2 regions of the Bacillus sp. FAU20 genome follow, and region 1 is predicted to be linked to the other one. Evidence: riboswitches for the same ligand, from Rfam matches in the RefSeq annotation. Region 1 holds a riboswitch; the other holds the start of a gene.
What was found. A riboswitch is a leader RNA that binds a small molecule or an ion and turns the genes downstream of it on or off. The one in region 1 is predicted to bind FMN.

Region 2: linked by a shared signal. The riboswitch ahead of AC0OM3_RS17185 (ECF transporter S component) and the one ahead of ribD (bifunctional diaminohydroxyphosphoribosylaminopyrimidine deaminase/5-amino-6-(5-phosphoribosylamino)uracil reductase RibD) in region 1 are both predicted to bind FMN.

Annotation. Positions count from the first base shown of each region.
Region 1 covers NZ_JBVYHY010000003.1:531,433-538,860, reverse strand. Annotated here, with positions in the region: gene AC0OM3_RS03135 (LacI family DNA-binding transcriptional regulator) at 1-770, opposite strand, end outside; gene AC0OM3_RS03130 (GNAT family N-acetyltransferase) at 870-1,352, opposite strand; gene AC0OM3_RS03125 (alpha/beta hydrolase) at 1,434-2,357, shown strand; gene AC0OM3_RS03120 (DUF2552 family protein) at 2,367-2,612, opposite strand; gene AC0OM3_RS03115 (CDGSH iron-sulfur domain-containing protein) at 2,901-3,107, shown strand; FMN riboswitch at 3,298-3,441, shown strand; gene ribD (bifunctional diaminohydroxyphosphoribosylaminopyrimidine deaminase/5-amino-6-(5-phosphoribosylamino)uracil reductase RibD) at 3,747-4,859, shown strand; gene ribE (riboflavin synthase subunit alpha) at 4,841-5,485, shown strand; gene ribBA (bifunctional 3,4-dihydroxy-2-butanone 4-phosphate synthase/GTP cyclohydrolase II) at 5,498-6,691, shown strand; gene ribH (6,7-dimethyl-8-ribityllumazine synthase) at 6,710-7,171, shown strand; gene AC0OM3_RS03090 (hypothetical protein) at 7,202-7,428, opposite strand, start outside.
Region 2 covers NZ_JBVYHY010000021.1:659,480-666,907, reverse strand. Annotated here, with positions in the region: gene AC0OM3_RS17200 (cob(I)yrinic acid a,c-diamide adenosyltransferase) at 1-465, shown strand, start outside; gene AC0OM3_RS17195 (peptidoglycan DD-metalloendopeptidase family protein) at 552-1,166, shown strand; gene AC0OM3_RS17190 (hypothetical protein) at 1,331-2,017, opposite strand; FMN riboswitch at 2,267-2,406, shown strand; gene AC0OM3_RS17185 (ECF transporter S component) at 2,568-3,146, shown strand; gene AC0OM3_RS17180 (ferredoxin) at 3,268-3,516, opposite strand; gene AC0OM3_RS17175 (YpbB family protein) at 3,815-4,876, shown strand; gene recQ (ATP-dependent DNA helicase RecQ) at 4,866-6,395, shown strand; gene AC0OM3_RS17165 (CPBP family intramembrane glutamic endopeptidase) at 6,395-6,958, shown strand; gene AC0OM3_RS17160 (LysM peptidoglycan-binding domain-containing protein) at 6,981-7,428, shown strand, end outside.

The sequences.
Region 1 (7,428 bases):
TCACACTCTATGCTCCCATTCGGTCCAACAATTTTTAATTTATTTGGTATATGTATATTTAGAAATCTCGCTGACCGAATTAACTCAATAGCAATCTGATCACTTGAGGCTACAATTCCATCTATATACGGATTGTTTTGCAATAATGTAATAAATTGTTTATTTGTATACCCTTGTACACATTCTTCTCGATAAGAGATTCCTTCATCCCAAACAGCGTCTAAAAACCCTGCTATATGATTTTCCATTTCTTCACTTTCTTCTCCCTCACCGAAATATGCAAGAAAGTGACACCCTTTCTCTTTTAATAAAGAAACAGCTCTCTGTCCACTTTCATAATAATTTCCATGTGATTGTTGCTCATCAATCACAACAAACGGAAATGGAATTTCTCCTATACTTTTAAAAACTGCTCTTGTCAAAATAACACCTGCAATATTATTTTGCTTCAGCATATGTATGTATCTATCTTTATTCTCTATATTACAAATAATGATTTGATAGCCTTCTTTATATGCTATTCCCTCAATACAATGTAGCAAAGTGATGTTTGATGGGTTACTTAAATTATCTACAAGTAATGCAATTATCGTTGAATTCTCTTTAAATAGTGGCTTCGCTGCACTGTTTGGCCTATAACGTAATTCTTCAATTGCTTCCTTTACTTGTTTTACTGTGTCCTCATGAACGTATCCTTTTTCATTAATAACTCGTGAAACGGTTGCGACTGAAACACCTGCCAATTTTGCAACATCACGTATAGTTGCCACATCGTCACCCCTTAATATGGTAATAGATTACAATTTTACGGTAACCTAAATTACACTCACCGTCAAGATTAATGACTTATATTTCTGAAAATTGTTACATCATTTCACTAAACGATACTCCAACTGAATTTTATGTAAAATTGGGATATTATCATATCCAATACGTGGAATTTCTTTCTTTATTTTTCGTGCCTCCTCTACCGCATTCACATATAAATTAGTCATTACAAAATTACGTTTTTGGTAAAATCGTAACGCATTCATATTATCATTTGTTGTAATAAGCCAGACCTGGCTGCACCGTTCTTCTTCTGCAACTTGTAATACACAATCCACAAGTTTCGTCCCTATTCCTTTTCTTTCTTCAAAGCTATCCAGCGATACAATTTCGCACATATTTCCGCTCACTTCATACGTTACAATTCCGATTATTCTGTCATCTAAGAGCGCAACAAAACCTGGCAACTCTTCTAACTGATGTCCCTTACCACGTGAAATCATCAATGAACTTCCCCAGTTCTCACACATGAACATTCGGATTGTTTCTTTCATCGCTGACGTAATTTTTTGTATATGCAGCATTTCCTATTTCTCCCCTTTTATATCATTGTGATACAATATAAGTGTATCACATGTAACGGTATTTGGAGGATGAGGTAAAGTATGAAACGTTTTTTTGCAGCATTGTTTACTATACTAGGTGCAATAACTGCCCTTGGGATTTTCTTTACAAATAAAGTGATGTACTTAAAGAAAAAAACAGAGGAAGAAGTACTCGAAAGAGAAACGAAAAAACATTTTCGTATAGAGGATTTTGATGCTCTTCATAAAGAAGAAATTCATATCCCTTCTCAATTCGGATACGACCTTCACGGATATTACATTCCTGCTGGTCACTCCAATAAGTTTATGGTTTTTTGCCACGGTGTAACTGTAAATAAAATAAACTCTGTAAAATATGCAAACTTATTCTTAAAAAGGGGATATAACGTCCTCATTTACGATCATCGTCGTCATGGTAAAACTGGCGGAAAAACAACAAGCTATGGATACTATGAAAAACATGATTTAAAATCCGTAGTTGACTGGCTAAAAAACCGTTTTGGCACCAATATTACACTTGGTATTCATGGTGAATCTATGGGAGCTGCAACACTTCTTCAATACGCAGGACTTTTAGAAGATGGTGCTGATTTCTATATTGCAGATTGTCCTTTCTCTGATTTTCACGGACAATTACAGCACCGTTTAAAGGTTGAATTCCATTTACCAAAATGGCCTTTATTACCTTTAGCAAACGCATTTTTGAAAGTTCGTGACGGTTATACAATTCGTGAAGTTTCACCAATCGACTGTATAAAAAATATTAACAATCCCGTTCTCTTTATTCATAGTAAAGATGACGACTATATTTTAGCTGATATGACAAAAGCGTTATATGAAGCGAAAGAAAATAATAAACAACTTTATATTGCAGAACACGGTGCACACGCTTGCTCTTATAACGAAAATAAAGAAGAATACGAAGCAGCCGTCGATCAATTTTTAAACACCTATGTGAAAGAAACAAAAAACAGGCTTGCATAAGCCTGTTTTTTATTGCGCTAAAACGTCTGTAACTTGTTCCATATTTTCAGAAATCCATTGCATTGCATCATCTAACGTTGGGAATTCTGTCGTTTGAAATGTTACTTCATCTTGAAGTAACCAAACATCCTTTGCCTCTTGCCCTACACCTGCAATGGACCAATGTAACAAACTATATGGATGATTATCATTCAAAAATGATGCCCACGTGCGCTCATTTGCAATATTTCGTAATGTATGTAATTGTTTATCCATCTCTCGTCACCTTACTCTAGTCAGTTATGAAAACTATTATAACACTCTCTTCTTTCTCAAACAAAGTGCTCTTTTTTCCCCGCTATTTGCGGGCAGTAAAACTCTCACCTCAAAATTCGGCTGAAACAAAGAAGTTAGGTGGGAGATTAACTGCCCCTAAAAGCCCGATTGGTTCAACTAATAATTAGTGGGGGATGCCTTCCCCACTAATTAAAGTTTCACTTTATATTGCCAAGCACTTCCCTTGATTATATGATGAAATTAAGCGTTTGGGAAGGAGGGATAACGTTGGCAAAAGTACAAATTAAAGTAAATGATAATGGCTCTTTTCGCGTTACAGGGGACGTGGAATTAGTCGACTCACAAGGGAATGTATTCCCAGCAAAACCGGCATTTTCTTTATGCCGTTGTGGTTTATCAAAAAATATGCCTTATTGCGACGCTTCGCATAAAGGTAAATTCGAGTCTGTTGTTAGAGCACCAGAGGCAGAATAATTTTACATGTGACATGCACATTTTTTTGTGCATGTTTTTTCTTTTTAGCAACTCCGTTATATCCCTTCTCCTTACAACATTTCTAATACTTTTATTTCCATTCCAGCCTGCATATATTTTCACACAATTCTTCACATTCGAATATTTTTTACTAGCCTTTTATTTTTTTTGTGCTATAATTTGAGCAAACAGCATCCTTCGGGGTCGGGTGAAATTCCCAACCGGCGGTGATGAAGTGAAAACTTCTAAGTCCGTGACCCGTTTTCAACTCGAAAACGGTGGATCTAGTGAAACTCTAGGGCCGACAGTATAGTCTGGATGGGAGAAGGATATGTTTCTAGTTTTTTATATAGTGAATACACTTTTATTTCAGTATGCATATTTTTAAAGATTCATTTTGATTCTTTATATATGTTTAATTTTCTATACTTATTTTTTATACTGAAATAAAAAGAGACAACTAGCGTTTAAAAATTCGATATTTTGCTAGGTTTTTTCCTTATGCAGAAATATCAATTATCGTTAGGTTTCTTTCCTATGCTTTCGTATTCAAACTATATTTCTAGAAATCACGTCTCCCAAACCCCAAGGATATTAAATCCTTGGGGTTTTTTGATTTTTTTAGGAGAGGTGAAGAAAATGACAGATCAAGAATATATGAGGATTGCCCTGCAGTTAGCAGAAGGGACATCAGGACAAACAAGTCCGAATCCTATGGTTGGTGCTGTTGTTGTAAAAGATGGAAACATCGTTGGTATGGGCGCTCATTTACGAGCTGGTGAAGAACACGCAGAAGTTCATGCCCTTCAAATGGCTGGTCAGAACGCCAAAGACGCTACCGTTTATGTAACACTGGAACCGTGTAGCCACTTTGGAAAAACACCACCTTGCTGTGAATTGCTCATTGAAAAAGGAGTTAAGCGTGTTGTAATTGCTACTCTCGATTGTAATCCGCTCGTTTCTGGTAACGGAAAAAGAAGATTAGAGGAAGCTAGAATTGAAGTAACTACCGGTATTCTTGAAGCAGAAGCGCTTTTATTAAATCGCTACTTTTTTCACTACATGAAAACGAAACGCCCTTTTGTAACAATCAAAACAGCAATGAGCTTAGATGGAAAAATAGCAACTGTAACTGGTGAAAGTAAGTGGATTACAGGTGAAGAAGCACGTGCTGATGTTCACCAATATCGCCATACACATGATGCAATTCTTGTTGGAGTGAATACAGTTATAGCTGATAATCCTCATTTAACAACAAGAATTCCAAATGGTGGGAAACATCCTATTCGCGTTGTTTTAGATACCCATTTACGAACGCCACCATCTTCTCATGTTATAACAGATGGTTTAGCACCGACATGGATTATTGTCGGTAAGGATGTAAAGAAAGCGAAGATATCTTCTTATGAATCTAAAAATATAGCTATATTCCAAATGGAAACGAAGTATATAGAAATCGAGGACCTTCTTTCCTTTCTTGGAGAGAAACAAATTCTTTCTCTATTCGTTGAAGGTGGCCAATCAATTCATGCAAGTTTCTTAAAAACAAATAATTTTAATGAAATTGTAACCTATATAAGCCCGAAATTAATTGGTGGGAAAGATGCTCCTACTTTATTTGGAGGAAATGGTTTTTCAAAATTACAAGATGCGCTTTCCTTGAAAATTCAAGAGATGAAACAAATTGGTGATGATATAAAAATCGTTGCGAATGCCCGAAACGAGGTGACGAAATGTTTACAGGAATTGTAGAAGAATTAGGAACGATAGCAAACATGCAACAAAGCGGAGAAGCGATGAAATTAACGATTCATGCAAAGAAAATTTTATCAGATGTTCACTTAGGTGATAGTATCGCGGTTAACGGTATTTGCTTAACTGTAACAAGCTTTACAACTACTTCATTTACAGTTGATGCAATGCCTGAAACGATGCAGTCGACATCACTTCGCATGCTTAAACCGCACTCTAAAGTAAATTTAGAGCGAGCAATGGCTGCAAACGGACGATTCGGTGGACATTTCGTTTCAGGACATATTGATGGCATCGGAACGATTTTAAATAAAAAACAACATTACAATGCCGTCTATTACAAAATAGCAATTTCTGATGAACTGCTGCACTATTGTTTGCAGAAAGGGTCCATTGCTGTTGATGGAACGAGTTTAACGATATTTGATATAGACGAATCTTCCATAACGATTTCACTCATCCCGCACACAGTAAGCGAGTCTGTCATTGGAGAAAAAAATGCCGGAGATATCGTAAACATTGAGTGTGACATGATTGGTAAATATATCGAACGCTTTATTACTAAACCTACAAAACGAGTAGGTTCAATGACTGAAAGCTTTTTACAAGAAAACGGATTTCTATAAGGGGGAAGAACAATGTTTCATCGTATTGAAGAAGCTCTAGAAGATTTAAAACAAGGTAAAGTCGTTATCGTATGTGATGATGAAAACCGAGAAAATGAAGGCGATTTTATTGCTTTAGCAGAGTACATTACACCAGAAACAATTAATTTTATGATTACACATGGCCGTGGTCTCGTTTGTGTACCGATTACAGCAGGGTACGCAGAACGTCTACAATTAGAACCAATGGTATCTCATAATACAGATTCACATCATACTGCGTTTACAGTGAGCATTGACCATGTTTCTACAACAACAGGGATTAGCGCTCACGAACGTGCAACTACGATACAAGAATTGTTAAACCCTGCATCAAAAGGCACTGATTTCAATCGACCTGGACATATCTTTCCATTAATTGCGAAAGAAGGCGGTGTCCTGCGTCGTGCAGGTCATACAGAAGCTGCTGTTGATTTAGCAAAGCTATGCGGTGCCGAACCAGCTGGAGTTATTTGCGAGATTATAAATGAGGACGGCACGATGGCACGTGTACCTGATTTAATAGAATGCGCAAAACAATTTGATATAAAAATGATTACAATAGAAGATTTAATTGCTTACCGCCGCCATCATGAAACACTTGTGACGAGAGAAGTGGAAATTACATTACCTACAGATTTCGGTACTTTCCACGCAATTGGCTATTCTAACTCATTAGATACGAAAGAACATATCGCACTTGTAAAAGGTGATATTTCAACAGGTGAACCGGTACTTGTACGTGTTCATTCTGAATGCTTAACAGGAGATGTATTCGGTTCACATCGCTGCGATTGCGGACCACAACTCCATGCAGCACTTGCTCAAATTGAGCGTAAAGGAAAAGGTGTTCTTCTTTATATGAGACAAGAAGGAAGAGGCATTGGGCTTCTTAATAAGCTTCGTGCTTATAAATTACAAGAAGAAGGATTCGATACTGTAGAAGCAAATGAAAAACTCGGCTTCCCTGCTGATCTTCGTGATTACGGTATCGGTGCTCAAATATTAAAAGATTTAGGTTTACAAAGTTTACGATTATTAACGAATAACCCAAGAAAAATTGCTGGCTTACAAGGTTACGATTTAGAAGTAGTCGAGCGTGTACCGTTGCAAATGCCGGCAAAAGAAGAGAATAAATCGTATTTACAAACGAAAGTAAACAAATTAGGACACTTACTAAACTTATAATTAAAGGAGAGATTTATTATGGTATTCGAAGGTCATTTAGTTGGTACAGGATTAAAAGTTGGAGTTGTTGTTGGACGTTTTAACGAATTTATTACAAGTAAGTTACTTGGCGGCGCTTTAGACGGATTAAAGCGTCACGGTGTAGAAGAAAATGATATTGATGTTGCTTGGGTTCCTGGTGCATTTGAGATTCCTTTAATCGCTAAAAAGATGGCTAGTAGCGGAAAGTATGATGCTGTTATTACATTAGGTACTGTAATCCGAGGTGCTACAACTCACTACGATTACGTTTGTAATGAAGTAGCAAAAGGTGTTGCGTCATTATCACTACAAATGGACATCCCAGTTATTTTCGGCGTATTAACGACAGAAACAATTGAACAAGCGATTGAACGCGCAGGTACGAAAGCTGGTAATAAAGGATATGAATCAGCTGTTGCTGCAATTGAAATGGCTCACTTATCAAAACAATGGGCATAAAAAAAGAGGCTGCGGCCTCTTTTTATTTTTTTACCTTTTTTTTACATCTTTTATTAATTCATTCATCGTTTTTCCTTCTGTTTTTATATGAAGAGCTTGTGCTGTTCTCCATACATTCTCTCTTTTTTTCGCTTCTTCTATAATAGTAATTTCTTTTCTAACTTCCTTTAAATCTTTTCCTTCCGTTTTCAATCCAAAATGTTCAGCTTTCGTTCGAAAGTGTTGTTCGATTCTTTGTTGCATCTCTTTTTGTTCAG
Region 2 (7,428 bases), on a different contig from region 1:
ATCGGATATGCAATGACTAAGCTTCAAGGCGGGACTTATAGAGATATTTACAATGAGCTCGAAAATATTCAACATGAGCTATTTGATTGCGGAGGAGACTTGGCAATAGTGGAACAAAAAATTCCTTATAAGGTGACAATTGAGATGGTTGAAAGCTTAGAAAGAAAGATTGATTTGTATATAGAAGAAGCCCCGCCATTAGAACGCTTTATTTTGCCAGGAGGTAGCGAGGCGGCGGCTACTATTCATATTGCACGTACTGTTGTAAGGAGAGCAGAACGCTCTATAGTATCATTGCAAAAAGAAGTGAAAATAAATGAAGTTGTCTTAAAGTATGTAAATAGATTATCTGATTATTTGTTTGCAATAGCTCGAGTAATAAATGCTCGATTACAAGTGAAAGATGTGGAGTATAACCGTAGTGCATTAGTTTTTCGTGATAAGAAAGAGAAGGAAGTGGAGTAATTCACTTTCTTTTTTTTTGTATACTTTTTTCTGTAATATACCAAAATAGAGAAGGTATAGTGGTAATTAGAAAACGGAGGATGTATATGAAAGTTTTAAAATGCGGCGTCATGCTATTGAGTATACTGTTTGTATCTCAATTACATGTTTATGCAGAAGAAAATCGATGGACATGGCCTGTTGAAGGTCAGATAAGTGATTATTTTGGGACAAGGCATGGAAAACACTATGGTATTGATGTAGCTGCGCCAATTGGAACGCCTGTGGCAGCTATCCAAGATGGTAAGGTAACGAGGTCTTATTATTCGAGTAGTTATGGAAATGTTGTATTTATTAAACACGGAGAATATGAGGCTGTATATGCACATTTAAATAAGAGATATGTGGGACAAGGAGATTATATTTCAAAAGGAGAAAAAATTGGAGAAGTAGGGAACACGGGAGAATCGCGAGGTGCACACTTACATTTAGAACTTCATCAAGGAAGATGGACGATGGCGAAAAAGAATGCGATGAACCCATTGCTTGTTTTAAGTGAACAAAGAAATGAAGTTGTTTCTTCGTCATTATATGTCGTACAAAAAGGGGATACTTTAGTTAGTATTGCACGGAAATTTAGTATGACACTTAAGGAAATTAAAGAAAAAAATGGATTGCAGCAAGAGCTAATTTATCCTAATCAACAATTATATGTTAAGTAAAGGAAACGTCTCAAAAATTAAACTTTGAACAAATTTATGTTCTTCTTAAATAATGTTCAATGTAAATGAAATTATATGGGCGCTTTTGCTAGAACTATTGAGTGAATCAGAGCATCTATATCTAAAAGAAAACCGTCCCAAAGTTTATTTTGGGACGGCTTCTTTTACCAAAAAATAAAGACACATATAAATCCAGAAATAGCTAAATAGCTATACAAGTAAAAAACTTTTGTTCTTGTTTTCTCTTTTGTTCGAAACAGTACGATAGTCGGTTCAATTAAACCGATTGTCAAACAAAGTAGGCCAAGAAGCATACAACCAATCGAAATAGAATACAGGGCGATTTGTGGTGCTTGAAATGGAATCATCCATTTTAATAAAAATGCAATAAGTGCAGTGTAACAAATACTACCGATGTATTTATTCAGTGGTGTATTAGAACGAAAACCAGGAAGTTTTTTTAAGAAAGAGCGGGAAACAACTTCTGTTTGTAAAGATGTATGCTCTTCAATAATTTTTTGGGCTTCTTTTCCTTTTTGAAAAAGAGATAAGATCCAATTTCGCTCACCCTGAAAAATAAATTGAGAAGTTGTCAAATAGTGATCAATCTTCACTTTATTCCAACTCTTCCACGGATGACGCTCACACAATTTTAATTTACTTTCTGTTTTTTTATCATACTGATAAATACTTATGCCATCTTCATCGAAAGTAGCATAGTATGTCTCATTTGAGAATGTGCCTAAATCAATTGGGCAGTAGAAAAGTAATTCTTTTTTTAAGTAAAAGTATTCTTTTCTTAAGTTTTTTTTCATTGCTTCTCGAATAGAATGTCTCTTTTCTTTTTTCATGACATTTCCTCCATAACTCAGAAAATGTTCTTATCTTAACAATTCAATATCTTATCACTTTTAATTATATATGACTAGGTAATCCAAAAGAGAAATGCCGAATAATAAAAAAATATGGATTGTATTGTAAAATATCTCGCAATTTATTTGTTGTTATGAAAAATAAATAACTAATTTTAAATAAGTTACAATTTTTTAGTTCACAATGTTATGAGGTTGTTGTATAATGAAGGGGAAAATAGAATATCGGTCTATCTTCGGGGCAGGGTGAAAATCCCGACCGGCGGTGATGAACTATTTATGATTTTGTTCTAAGCCCGCGAGCCGTTAAGGCAGGATTTGGTGTGATTCCAAAGCCGACAGTATAGTCTGGATGGGAGAAGATGGAGGTTCAAGCGTTCAAAAAAGATATGGATTTGAACGTCTGTTTGATGTGCCTTAAATTCTCCCTTTGTGTAAAACACAAAGGGTTTTTTCGTTCTATGAAAAACAGGCATAGCAGAACCTTTCCACTTTCCATGAGATGATCGATGGAAAAGGAGAGAGAAAGATGAAACAAAAAAACAGTGTAGTGCAGATGGTGAGTGTAGCGATGCTAAGTAGTATTGCATATTTACTAATGATGTTGGATTTCCCGTTCCCAGGGCTTCCGCCATTTTTGAAAATTGATTTTAGTGATGTACCAGCTTTAATTGCAGCAATTATCTTTGGACCAGTAGCAGGAGTGATTGTAGAGGCGATAAAGAACATTTTACATTACGGGATTCAAGGGAGTTTAACGGGAGTACCAGTTGGAGAAATTGCAAACTTTATTGCAGGATGTTTATTTATTGGACCAGCAGCTTTCTTATTTAGAAAGTATCGTACTGTGAAGAGTTTAACTACAGGATTAATGCTAGGGACAATTACAATGGCACTTATTATGAGTGTATTAAACTACATCATCATATTCCCGGCTTACACTTGGTTTTTAAATTCACCGGCTATGTCTAGCGAAACCATAAGAACAACGGTTGTAACGGCAATCTTACCATTTAATTTAATTAAAGGGATTGTTGTAACAATTGTATTTGTAGCATTATTCTCACGCCTGAAAGTATGGGTGTTTGCAAAAATGAAAAATGCATAATATATATTAAAACCATTAGTAGTGTGAAACTACTAATGGTTTTTTATTAAGGAAAATAAAATTTAGATACAAAAAATGCCCCTCATCAATATGAGGGGCATTTTTTGAAGTTAATAAAAGACTATTCGAATTTTAAAGCGTCTCCGTCGAATGATTCGTCAGCAACTTTAATTGAGTCAGTTGGACAGCCTTCGAATGCATCCATCATATCTTCAATTAATACATCTGGAATTTCAACGATACCTTGGTTATCATCTAATGTTACAAATGCAATACCTTCATCATCATAGTCATAAATGTCTGGTGCAGCAGCGCCACAAGCACCACATGCAATACAAGTATCTTTATCAACGATTGTATATTTTGCCATCTTTTTTCCCTCCTGATAATATGTATGTGAAAAGCTCGCCATAAAAATTATAACCTTATTGTAAAACGGTTTGTAAAACTTTTCAACATAAAATTATAATGATAATGCTTATCAATTAGAGTGTCAACTTATTTTTGAATTATGTCATAAGATTTTCAAAATACGTAAATATGATTTCGTTTGATACAATAGACTATATACAAGTATATAGTTCTTATATGATAAGTTTAATGAGCGACAGTAGATAGTGTAATTGTACTGAAAAGAATGAAGTTAAGATTGGAAGGTGGAAGCGGTCATGCAAATACAATATACTTTGTTGCATTGTTTAAAACAATTGAATGGTGAGAGAACCGTTTCTTCTATTTATTATTTACTAAAGGGCAAACGTTCTTCGCAAACTTTACAAGATGGAAATATGTTCCGAATTTCATTTTTGTTCGGAATATATAAATCATTGAATAGAAATGACTATGATGGTGAAGTTGCAAAGTTGTTGCAAGCGGATTTTATTCAAGAAATACATGAAAATACATATGTGTTAACACCTACGGGTAAAATGCAGTTACATAAATGGGAGGAAGTTTATGCTTTTCCAGCACATTTGCATGGTTTACATTACGGTGAATTAGGTGAAACATTTTGGAAAAGATTATCATTGATTATTCAAACCATATCAAATTTACAACAGAATAATACGAGGTTTATTCCAATTCAGCAAGATACAGAAATAATGATGTGGGTGAAACGTTTTCTAACAGGAAGGCCATATAAGAGAAGTGAGTTGGCGAGAAAACTATGGACGGAAGTACAGAATCTTTTAGAAAAGAGTAATGCGATAGAAGCGACGATTGTAACATATCGATTAACGGGTTATGAACGTATTGGTTGTACATTGCAACAATTAGCAGAAATTACGAAACAAGATATATTCAGGGTGTATTTTTTATTTTGGGGTACAATGCATTTCTTTATACAAGAAGTTCGTGATAAAGAAAATGAATTTCCACTATTAGCTGAAATTATATCTTATCCAAATGAGAGAGCTGAATTATTTAGTTTATCCACGAAAAAAACATATAATTTTTGGAGGCAAGGACGTTCTTTAGAAGAAATAGCGACGATTCGGAATTTAAAGGTTGCAACGATAGAAGATCATTTTGTTGAAATTGCTTTGCGAGAAAAAGATTTTTCTATTGAAATGTTTATGGAAAAAGAAAAGATAGACAAAGTAATAAAAGTAATTGAAGCATTGCAAACGCGGAAGTTACGTGTTTTGAAACAAGCGGTTGGAGAAGATATTTCTTATTTTGAAGTTCGTCTTGTATTAGCGCGGATGGAGGGTGTAAATGAAACTTGAAGAATATTTATATAAGTGGTTTGGATATTCTGAATTTCGTCCAGGTCAAAAAGGAGTAATTACAGATTTATTAGAAGGAAAAGATGTGATAGCAATGCTTCCGACTGGAAGAGGGAAATCTATGTGCTATCAGTTTCCAGGGCTTATGCGAGAAGGAACAGTGCTTGTTGTATCACCGTTATTATCTTTAATGGAAGATCAAGTGACACAATTAAAGTATGTTGTGAAAAACCGAGTAATAGCATTTAATAGTTTTCGGACATTAAATGAAAAAAGAGAAGCGATGAAAAAATTATCTTCATATAAATTTATTTTTGTTTCACCAGAGATGTTACAGTCGGAGTTATTAATTAGGGAATTGAAGAAAATTCATATTTCATTATTTGTTGTTGATGAGGCTCATTGTATTTCTCAATGGGGTTATGATTTTAGACCGGACTATAAAAGACTAAATGTAGTTATTAAAAATATTGGTTCTCCTACAGTATTAGCATTGACAGCCACAGCGACAAAAGGGGTACTGCAGGATATCGCAGATAGTTTAAATTTAAAGGGTGCTGCGGAACATGTATACTCTATTGACCGTCCTAATATTGCAATGGATGTGCAATTTGTAGAGACGATAGAAGAAAAGAAAGAGACGCTTTTAGAGCAGGTGATGTATTTACAAGGGCCGGGGATTGTATATTGCTCAAGTAGAGCGTGGACAGAAAGGTTAACGGAATACTTGAGAGGGAAAGGTGTTACTGGTGTAGCTTTTTATCATGGTGGTATGGAACATGAAGAGCGTATGTTAATTCAACAGCAGTTTATGAACGATCAATTGCAACTTGTAATATGTACAAGTGCATTTGGTATGGGGGTAAATAAGGCGAATACGCGATATATTATTCATTTTCATTATCCAACTAATATAGCTTCTTACTTACAAGAAATCGGAAGAGCTGGAAGAGATGGCGAACCGAGTATAGCTATTTTATTATGTAGTCCGTTGGATCATGATTTACCAATTTCAATCATTGAGGATGAATTGCCAAGTAAGTCACAAATACAATTTTTATTTTCTTTACTACAAGAAAGAATGTTTCAAACGAAAGAATTACCAATAGAAGATGTAGAAGAAATTTGTTATAATGCAGCAAGATTTAATGAGCAATATTGGCGTTTCGTTCGTTATCATCTCGAACAGGTTGGAATTATACAACAACGAAGATTATTATTAGAAGGTTTGTCAGATGAAATCATGAACCGATTAATAGCTGAAGTAGAAATAAGGTTGCGTAATAAATATAGTGAGCTAGAAAATATGAAGTCATGGATACAAGTTAAAGGATGTAGACGTGAATATGTGCTGCAACAGTTCGGTTATAGGAAAGAGCAAGAGTTAATTAATTGCTGCGATTATTGCGGTATTACAAAAGAAGATTATAAAAAAAGACGAGCGCAACAATCGGATTTCGACTATAATTGGGAAACAGAGTTACAAAAGCTTTTCGGCCTAGAAAAGATGGAGGAATGATGAACATTCAAAGGCATAATGTTGAAGATATGAGTCCGCAGGAAATAAGGCTGAATCTATATATAACACAGTTAATTATTATCGGTATTGGCTGTTTACTGGCATATATATTATTTCAAGATGTAAAAGAAGTCTTTAATTTATGGAAATGGGAACCAGTATCTATACTTATTATAGGTGGTTTGTTAGCGATTGGTATTGTGTTATTAGATTATGTTGCAATGCGAGTGTTTCCGGAGTCTTGGTTTGATGATGGTGGTATTAACGATAAGATGTTTCGAGGAATGTCCGTTCTGCATTTACTCGTTATTACGTTCTTAATTGGTTTTGCAGAAGAGTTTTTATTTAGAGGTGTAGTGCAGACTCATTTTGGAATTGTAATTGCGAGCTTCGTATTTGCAGTGTTACATATTCGTTATATAACAAAGCCATTTTTGTTTTGTTTCGTCTGTTTCATTAGTTTTGTCTTTGGTTATGTATTTGAATGGACAGGAAATTTGTTTATAACAATCTTTGCACACTTTCTTGTTGATTTTATAATGGGACTCCAATTAAGAAAATAAATGGAAGGTGGTGGTGAACAACATGAGGAAACGAATTCCTGATTTTGAAGAGGAATTAGAAGTTGAGCGAGTGGAAGAAAAAGAAAGTTTACCGCCGCGTAGTGAAATTCATAGAAATAAAGAGAAAAAACAAAAGTTTAAAATAAATCACATTTTCGTCCGGGTTTTAACATTTCTATTCATTCTGCTGCCAATTAGTATTTTGTGGTACACGGATAAATATATTCAGGTGAAGGGTGATAGTAATAATGCCGGAAAAAGTGCGTTTGAAGTAATCTTCTTTGATTCAGCTAAATCTGAGTCGCAGAAACAGTCTGAAAAAGTAATAACGCATACTGTGAAAGAGGGAGAAACTTTAGAAAGTATAGCGAAGCAATATTTTTCAGATGGAAATGGAATTGAAGTAATTAAAAAGTATAATAACTTGCAAGAAGATGAAGTGAGTGCAGGTCAAGAATTAAAAATTCCGA